Linked DNA regions of Sphingobium yanoikuyae. Each later gene encodes a partner of the first gene's protein in a complex. Links are inferred from orthologs where the notes say so. Each region holds a gene or a part of one and is shown on either strand. Other genes may lie near its edges.

The links.
Region 2: the proteins of clpA (region 1) and clpS are in contact, whole or in part, in a solved structure (PDB 1LZW), measured with the Escherichia coli proteins. The link is inferred for Sphingobium yanoikuyae from one-to-one orthologs.

Annotation. Positions count from the first base shown.
Region 1 is NZ_CP139979.1:800,857-805,111, reverse strand. Bases 425-3,468 are described here. They hold clpA (ATP-dependent Clp protease ATP-binding subunit ClpA), read left to right. Parts: upstream 425-807; coding sequence 808-3,129; downstream 3,130-3,468. Other genes in these bases: U0025_RS03760 (DUF1192 domain-containing protein), read left to right, coding at 454-651. Also shown: U0025_RS03765 (NAD(P)H-quinone oxidoreductase), read right to left, coding at 1-351; U0025_RS03750 (hypothetical protein), read left to right, coding at 3,556-4,134. UniProt on the Escherichia coli protein: ATP-dependent specificity component of the ClpAP protease. It directs the protease to specific substrates. It has unfoldase activity. The primary function of the ClpA-ClpP complex appears to be the degradation of unfolded or abnormal proteins.
Region 2 is NZ_CP139979.1:4,907,123-4,911,301, reverse strand. What follows is about bases 736-3,703. They hold clpS (ATP-dependent Clp protease adapter ClpS), read right to left. Parts: upstream 2,422-3,703; coding sequence 2,050-2,421; downstream 736-2,049. Other genes in these bases: U0025_RS22880 (PHA/PHB synthase family protein), read right to left, coding at 3,607-3,703; U0025_RS22885 (phasin family protein), read right to left, coding at 2,599-3,465; U0025_RS22895 (hypothetical protein), read right to left, coding at 1,307-1,906; U0025_RS22900 (glycerol-3-phosphate dehydrogenase), read right to left, coding at 736-1,163. Outside these bases: more of U0025_RS22900, read right to left, coding at 1-735; more of U0025_RS22880, read right to left, coding at 3,704-4,179. UniProt on the Escherichia coli protein: Involved in the modulation of the specificity of the ClpAP-mediated ATP-dependent protein degradation.

The DNA.
Region 1 (4,255 bases):
CGGCAGGCACTGGCCGGCCGGCGCAATCGCATATTCGGCATAGCCCCCGCCCGGCAGCAGCGCGCAGACGCGCTGGCCGACCAGCATGTCGGCGGACCGGCCGGCGGCGACGATCGTGCCCGCCACTTCGAGTCCGGGAATGTCGGATGCGCCGGGCGGCGGCGGATATTTGCCCTGCCGCTGCAGCACGTCGGGCCGGTTGACGCCGGCGGCGGCGACGCGGATCAGCACTTCATCCTCGCCGGGCACCGGCACCGGCCGCTGTTCGGGCACCAGGGCGTCGGGACCGCCCGGCACCGGGATGCCGATGGCCGTCATCTGCGATGGAATCGTGAAACTGTCGAGGATCATATGTGCCCCCCCGGGCCAGAGATATTGCGCCGCACCCAAAATCGACGGACGGAGCTTCGCTTCTTATTGACAGACTAGCCTACAGGGTCAACATTACCCTTTATGGACATGGACAATGATCTGCCGAGAAAGGCCGATGATCCGCTGGCCCAACTGCTCCGACAGGATCTGGGTCCCCTGTCCGTTGCGGAACTGGAAGCGCGCATCAGGGCGCTGGAAACCGAAATCACCCGCACTCGAACAAAAATTGAAAGCGCCGTTAACCATAAGGCAACTGCCGAGGCGTTATTCAAGCGATGAACCCGCGCCTCGCCCCTGACGGCCCGACCAAGGGCTCCACCGGGCATGGGCAGTCTGGCAATTCCGGCGGTCAGGGCCTCTCCCTTGAACCGTCGTCGAGCAATGCCGACATAAGGTTCAAGTCAGCCCCTAACCGGGGCCAGGAGTAGAAAAGACATGCCATCTTTCGCAGCCGCCCTTGAAACCACCCTGCACAATGCGCTGACCCATGCGTCCGAGCGCAAGCATGAATATGCGACGCTGGAGCATCTGCTTCTCGCGCTGATCGACGATGAACATGCGTCGAAGGTGATGCAGGCGTGCGGCGTGGAACTGGGCGAACTGGCCGATGCCGTCACCCAGTATCTCGACACCGAACTTGACAGCCTGAAGGTGGAGGGCGCCAGCGACCCCTCGCCCACCAGCGGCTTCCAGCGCGTCGTCCAGCGCGCCATCCTCCATGTCCAGTCGTCCGGCAAGGATGAGGTGACGGGCGCCAATGTCCTCGTCGCGCTCTTTTCCGAACGCGAATCCTATGCCGTCTATTTCCTGCAGCAGCAGGACATGAGCCGCCTCGATGCCGTCAGCTACATCAGCCACGGCGTCGGCAAGGGCACGCCCACGCCCGAGCGTCAGGAGACCAAGGGGGCAGCCGAGGAGGAAAAGAAGGTGCAGGACGGCAAGGGCAAGAAGGACAGTGCCTTGGAGCAGTTCACCGTCAACCTCAACGAGAAGGCGGAACGCGGCAAGGTCGATCCGCTGATCGGCCGGTCGTCGGAAGTCGACCGCACCATCCAGATCCTGTGCCGCCGTTCGAAGAACAACCCGCTTTATGTCGGTGATCCGGGCGTCGGCAAGACCGCGATCGCGGAAGGCCTGGCGCGCAAGATCGTCGAGGGCGAAGTGCCCGACGTGCTCAAGGAAGCGGTAATCTACTCGCTCGACATGGGCGCGCTGCTGGCCGGCACCCGCTATCGCGGCGACTTTGAAGAGCGGCTGAAGGCGGTCGTCACCGAACTGGAGAAGATGCCGCATGCGGTCCTCTTCATCGACGAGATCCACACCGTCATCGGTGCCGGCGCGACCAGCGGCGGCGCGATGGACGCCTCGAACCTGCTGAAACCGGCCCTGTCGGGCGGCACGATCCGCTGCATCGGGTCGACCACCTACAAGGAATTCCGCAACCATTTCGAGAAGGACCGCGCGCTGCTGCGCCGGTTCCAGAAGATCGACGTGAACGAGCCGTCGGTCGAGGATACGATCAAGATCCTGACCGGCCTGCGCACCGCGTTCGAGGAGCATCATCACGTCAAATATACGCCGGACGCGATCAAGGCGGCGGTCGAGCTGTCGGCCCGCTACATCAACGACCGCAAGCTGCCCGACAAGGCGATCGACGTGATCGACGAAGTCGGCGCGATGCAGATGCTGGTGGTGCCCTCCAAGCGCAAGAAGACGATCACCCCCAAGGAGATCGAGGCGGTCATCGCCACCATGGCGCGCATCCCGCCCAAGACCGTGTCGTCGGACGACAAGAGCGTGCTGGAATCGCTGACCACCGATTTGAAGCGCGTCGTCTTCGGCCAGGATCAGGCGATCGAGGTGCTGTCCTCCGCGATCAAGCTGTCGCGTGCCGGCCTGCGCGATCCCGACAAGCCGATCGGCAACTATCTCTTCTCCGGTCCCACGGGCGTCGGCAAGACGGAGGTGGCACGCCAGCTCGCGACCCTGCTCGGCATCCCGCTGCAGCGGTTCGACATGTCGGAATATATGGAACGCCATTCGGTCAGCCGCCTGATCGGTGCCCCTCCGGGCTATGTCGGCTATGACCAGGGTGGCCTGCTGACCGATGCCGTCGACCAGCAGCCGCACAGCGTCCTGCTGCTCGACGAGATCGAGAAGGCGCATCCCGACCTGTTCAACATCCTGTTGCAGGTGATGGACAATGGCCGCCTGACCGATCACCACGGCAAGACCGTCGATTTCCGCAACACCATCCTCATCATGACCACCAATGCCGGTGCGTCGGACATGGCGAAGGAATCGATCGGTTTCGGCGAACTGACCCGCGAGGATGTGCAGGAAGACGCGGTGAAGAAGCTCTTCACCCCCGAATTCCGCAACCGCCTCGATGCGATCGTGCCGTTCGGCTATCTGCCGCCGGAAATCGTCGCCCGCGTCATCGACAAGTTCGTGCTGCAACTGGAACTGCAACTGGCCGATCGCGACGTCCACATCACCCTGGACGAGGACGCCAAGGCCTGGCTCACCAAGAAGGGCTATGACAAGCTCTATGGTGCCCGCCCGATGGGCCGCCTGATGCAGGAAAAGATCAAGCAGCCGCTGGCCGAGGAACTGCTGTTCGGCAAGCTGGTCCATGGCGGCGAAGTCCATGTCCATATGAAGGATGAGGCCCTGGCCTTCCAGATCACCCCCGCCGCGCCCAAGAAGGGCGGCAAGAAGGGCGGCAAGGCCAAGGCGCCGGAAGGCACGAAATAAGCGGCTTCACAAACCCATGGGAAAGGCGGCTCGAGAGGGCCGCCTTTTTTTATTCCTCCCCGGCACGGGGAGGGGGACCGTACGCAGCACGGTGTGAAGGGGCACGCGCCACAAAGAGCCGCATCCCCGCGCCGTTACTCCCCCCTCTTTTGCCGTCATTGCCGCACAGGCGGCTAGCCCTCATCCACTATCTCCGTGCCTCCGCGGCTCCGCGCGAAAATGAATCACGCGGAGCCGCGGAGAAGAAAAGGGAAGGCCAACTTGGGTGAGTTTGAGACGGTCTGCTTTTGGAGAGATGACAAGCGATAGCCGACGATGCGCGGAAAAGTCGTTCGGCAATAATCACTTTGTTGCGGACATCGGCAACTCAAGTGTATCAAAATGCACATGTGCCGATATCGCTTAGCCCGTTTCATTTCGTTCATATTGAGCATCGCTGCGCTTTTTTTCTATGCGCCTTTTATATCAAAGGCGTTTGAAGAGATTGGCTTTTTGCGCTTCTTGCCGATTGGGATATGCCTCATTGTCGGTTTCGTCTTTACGCTGAGATGGATTGAAGACAGCATTGAGGGGAAGCGAAATGCGTCACGAGAGGTGCATAACTCGAATTTTCCTGTGCCCTCAGTGCGCGCCTCTGGGTGGGGCGATACCCTGATCGCATCTGAGACATCTATTGATGAAGCCTTTGAAACCACAAAGGGACGTAGGGACGGCATCATTGGTGTGGTCGATGAGGATCGCAATCAACTTATCCTTCAATGGAACAAGAAGGGTTGGGGTATAGAGTTAATTCCCAACGGAGAGCGCGTTCGCAAAATCGCTGTTAAGACTAATAATAAATTTTCGGGCAAAGAGATAGGGGTTACTGGTTTTCTTGGGGCTATTTTCAAAAGCCCTTCTGGAGATTCATTTGACCATCAAACGGCGCAGGATGTCGTCCGATCTTTTTTTGGATGGGGCAAAATGCCGCACAATATCGCGTGGTCCACTGTAATATATAATTAAATATTTCTAGGCGCTGCTGTGATCGGCGGACGTCCGCTCTCCAACAGATTTCGCCATTCAGCCTTCTTCGTGCCTCTTGAATGAATGGCCGGTTTCAAGGATCAGGATTATCTGACGGAAC
Region 2 (4,179 bases), 4.1 Mb from region 1 along the record:
CAGTCATCGCCCGCGAGCGCAGGCACGAGCGGCTTCAGCAGGGCGATCGCATCGGCCGCGAGATGACGGTAGGTGGTGATCTTGCCGCCATAGATGCTGAGCAGCGGCGGCGCGTCCTCCTCCCGGTCGAGGTCGAGATGATAGCCGCGCGTCGCCGATTCCGACCGGGCCGATCCATCGTCGATCAGCGGCCGGACGCCGGCAAAGGCCCAGACGACATCGGCGGGGCTGATCGACCGGGCGAAATAGCGGTTCGCGCCCTCGCACAGATAGGCGATTTCCTCGGCACTGGCCTCGATCGGATCGACGCCATCCTGATGATCGCGGTCGGTGGTGCCGATCAGCGTGTAGAGATGCTGATAGGGGATGGCGAAGAAGATGCGGCCGTCGGGCAGCTGGAAGAAATAGGCCATGCCATGGTCGAACAGGCGCGGCACGACGATATGCGATCCGCGCACCAGCCGGATGAGCCGATCGGCGCGGCGATCAGCCCGATCCAGCAGGTCGAGCACGGCGGGACCAGTGGCATTGACCACGACCCGCGCATGGAAGGTCTGCGCCTGCCCGGCCGCATCGCGCGCATGGATGCGCCAATGATCGCCGGCCTGCTCCAGCCGCAGCACCTGCATGCGGGGGCGGATATCCGCGCCATGATCGGCGGCGTCGCGGGCATTGAGGATGACCAGGCGGGCGTCGTCGACCCAGCCGTCCGAATAGACATAGGCAGGGCCGAACCCCGCCCGCAGCGGCGCGCCGGCGACATGCTGGCGCAGGTCGATCGCCTCCGTCGCCAGCAGGGCGCGGCGACCACCAATATGATCGTAGAGGAAGAGGCCGAAGCGCAGCAGCCAGCGCGGGCGCAGCCCCTCGACCCAGGGCAGGACGAAACGCATCGGCTGGATGATGTGCGGCGCGATGCGCCACAGCCTTTCCCGTTCAGCCAGGGATTCGCGGACCAGGCCGAAGGCCCGATGTTCCAGATAGCGCAGCCCGCCATGGATGAGCTTGGTCGAGGCCGAGGAAGTGCCCTGTGCCAGGTCGCCCCGTTCGAGCAGCAACACGCTGGCCCCCCGCCCCGCCGCATCGCGCGCGATGCCGCACCCGTTCACCCCGCCGCCGATCACGGCAAGGTCGTGGATGAAAGGGGCCGTCTCCTGCGTCACGCCGCCCTTCTAGCGGCAAAATGCTGCCCCCGATATTAACGAAGGCAAGATCGTGAAAATTCATCCGGCCAGCCCCATGCGCGATAGCCCATGGTGCCGGCCGGATGTCTGCGAGCCCCCGCGCTCGTCAGAAGGGCGCGCCGTCAGGCGAGGCTGTCGACCACCAGACCGCTATTGCTGCTGCTCGTGGCGCTGCTGGTCGATCCGTAGAGCGACTGGCTGAGGCTGGAGCGGAGATTTTCGAGGAAGGCGATGATCGAATCCAGCTGATCGGTGGCGCTGGTCGCGCTCGTCTCGCTGGTCGTGCTGTCGTCATCGCTGCTGTCCTCGACCGGGCGCGGCGGCGGTGGGCCGCGCATGCCTTGCGGCCCCTGCATCCCGTCCATGGCGGCCAGGCCGTCGATGCTCATCTCGTCGCCAGACGACGCCTCCGCGCCGCCCGGTCCCTGGGCAAAGAGGCTCTGCAACTGCGCCGCCTGATCCTCGGTCAGGGTGCCGGCCGACACCTGCTCGTCGATCAGGGAATCGATCCGATCCTTCATCGAGGACGGATCAAGCCGTGAACTGCCCGAACTGGCGGAGCTGTTGAGCGCGGAATCGATGGAATCGAGCGCGGTTTCGAGCGCGTCGCCATCCGTTTCCGAGATGGAACCGGCCTCCACCGCGGCGTCGATGCGATTGGTCATCGACATGCGCGGCGATGGCGGCATGGTCATGCTGTTGTAACTGCTGATAGTCGTCATGCTGGAAGTCCCCACTTCGTTTAGCGGGACCATTCATGCCGAATAAGTCTGAAAAAACATTGTATTTCAATCATGTAATTGATTGAAATAGAGGCGCTACACTGACCAAGAAAAGGTTAAGCGCGCGCCCTTACCCGATGATATCAGGCCTTTTCCAGCGTGCATTGCAGCGGATGCTGGTTCTGCCGGGCGAAGTCCATCACCTGGTTCACCTTGGTCTCGGCCACTTCATAGCTGAAGATGCCGCACACGCCGACGCCGCGCTGATGGACGTGCAGCATCACCCGCGTCGCTTCCTCCATGTCCATGCGGAAGAAATGCTGAAGGACATGCACGACGAACTCCATCGGCGTGTAATCGTCATTCAGCATCAGCACCTTGTAGAGCGACGGCTTCTTGGTGCGGGTGCGGGTACGCGTGGCGACGCCGATGTTCGGGTCATTGTCGCCCGTATCGTCCTGATCCGGACCGGCCCTGAAGGGCGCGCCTGCCGATGCGTTGAAGAGATGGTTCATGATGCAGAAGAATATGGCGATTTGTCCTGCCAAGGCAAGGGGGCCGACCGCATGCCATCGCTGCGTAACCACGTTTCCCCGGCGAGAAAAAAGGCGATGCTCCGACCGGAGCACCGCCCTTGTTCGTCATCCCGGCCGGATATCGGCCCGGGAATTCGGCTGTGAAATCAGCCCGCCTCAGGCGGCGAGCGACTTCACCTTGTCGGTGACCAGGGTCACGCGCGCGGTCAGCGGCTGGCTGATGTCGCCGGCCAGCTTCATGAAGGCTTCGCTGCTCTTGGCGGCTTCCTTGGTGAACTCGTCGAAGCTGCTCGACAGGAACTGGCTCTGCAGCTGGAAGAATTCGGTCGGGGTCTTGGCGGTCGAGAAGCTCTTGATCGAGGCAGTCGCCTTCTCGAAGCTCTTGCGGCTGTAGTCGACGGCTTCCTGGCCCAGCGTCTCGAAGCCCTTGGCCGCGATCTTGCCCGATTCCACCAGCGCTTCGACATTGCCCTTGGCGATGTCGCTCAGCTCTTCCATCGCCTTGGTCGACTTTTCGACACCGGCCTTCGCCTTCTCATTCAGGTCGGCATAGGCCGTTTCCATCTTGGCCTTGGTATCTTCGGCGAACTTCTTACCGGTTTCGAGGATATCGTTCATGATCAATGTTCCTTCCGTGGCAGGCAGCGTCTTCGCTTTGGTCTTCGGGGCGGACACAGGCTCCGGAGCCACTACCGCCTCAACATCTTCAACAATCGGTTCGGGTGCGGCATCCACCGCCGTCGTCGCCGCGACCACCGCCACCGGATCGGCAACGGGTGCCGGTTCCGCAGCAGGGGCTTTAGCAGCAGCAGCGACCGACGCCGGCTTCTTTGCTACCGGCTTGGGCGCGGACGCCTTTGCCGGAGCAGCCTTGGCGACGGGTTTGCGCGGGGCAGGCTTTTTGGGCGCGGGCTTTTCACCCAGGGCGGACTCAGCCGCCTTGAGTGCCTCACTGGCAGACAAGGTTGCGGAACCGCTTTTCGCGACCGGCTTGGCACGCGCAGACTTAGGGGTAACGGCCATCGACCATCCTCCGTTTGTTGCACTGCACAATAAGCCTTATCCCAAAGGATTACAAGGCCCATTGTGCAGTGCAACAAATCAGACATATTGATGGCTTGGCACTGATCAGCGGCCAATGGGGAATGGCTGAAATCCGCGCCTCTAACGGGCTTTTACGTAACGTCCGGGCGCATCTTCTATTGCCCGAAGCTTGCCGCCGCCCGGCTTGCGCGCGCCGCGGACAGCCACCTCGCGCGAATCGATGCCGCGCAGCCATTCGGCCCAGTCGGGCCACCAACTGCCCTTGGTCTCGCGCGCAGCTGCAACAAAATCATCCAGCGTCGGCTGCGGTGCATCGGCGGTCCAATATTGATATTTCTGCGCGACCGGCGGGTTGATGACGCCGGCGATGTGGCCCGAGCCTGCCAGCAGGAAGCGCACCGGCCCGGCGAGATGCTCGGTCAGTTTCCACACGCTTTCGAGCGGGGCGATATGATCCTCCTTGCCGGCCTGGACATAGGCGGGGGTGTGGATCTGCGTCAGGTCGATCGGCGTGCCCGCGACGCTGATCGCGCCGGGCACCACCAGCATATTGTCGCGATAGAGCTGAGTCAGATAGTCGCGATGCCAGCGCGCCGGCAGGTTGGTGGTGTCGCCATTCCAGTAGAGCAGGTCGAAGGGCGGATAGTCCATGCCGAGCAGGTAGTTGTTGACCACATAGTTCCAGATGAGGTC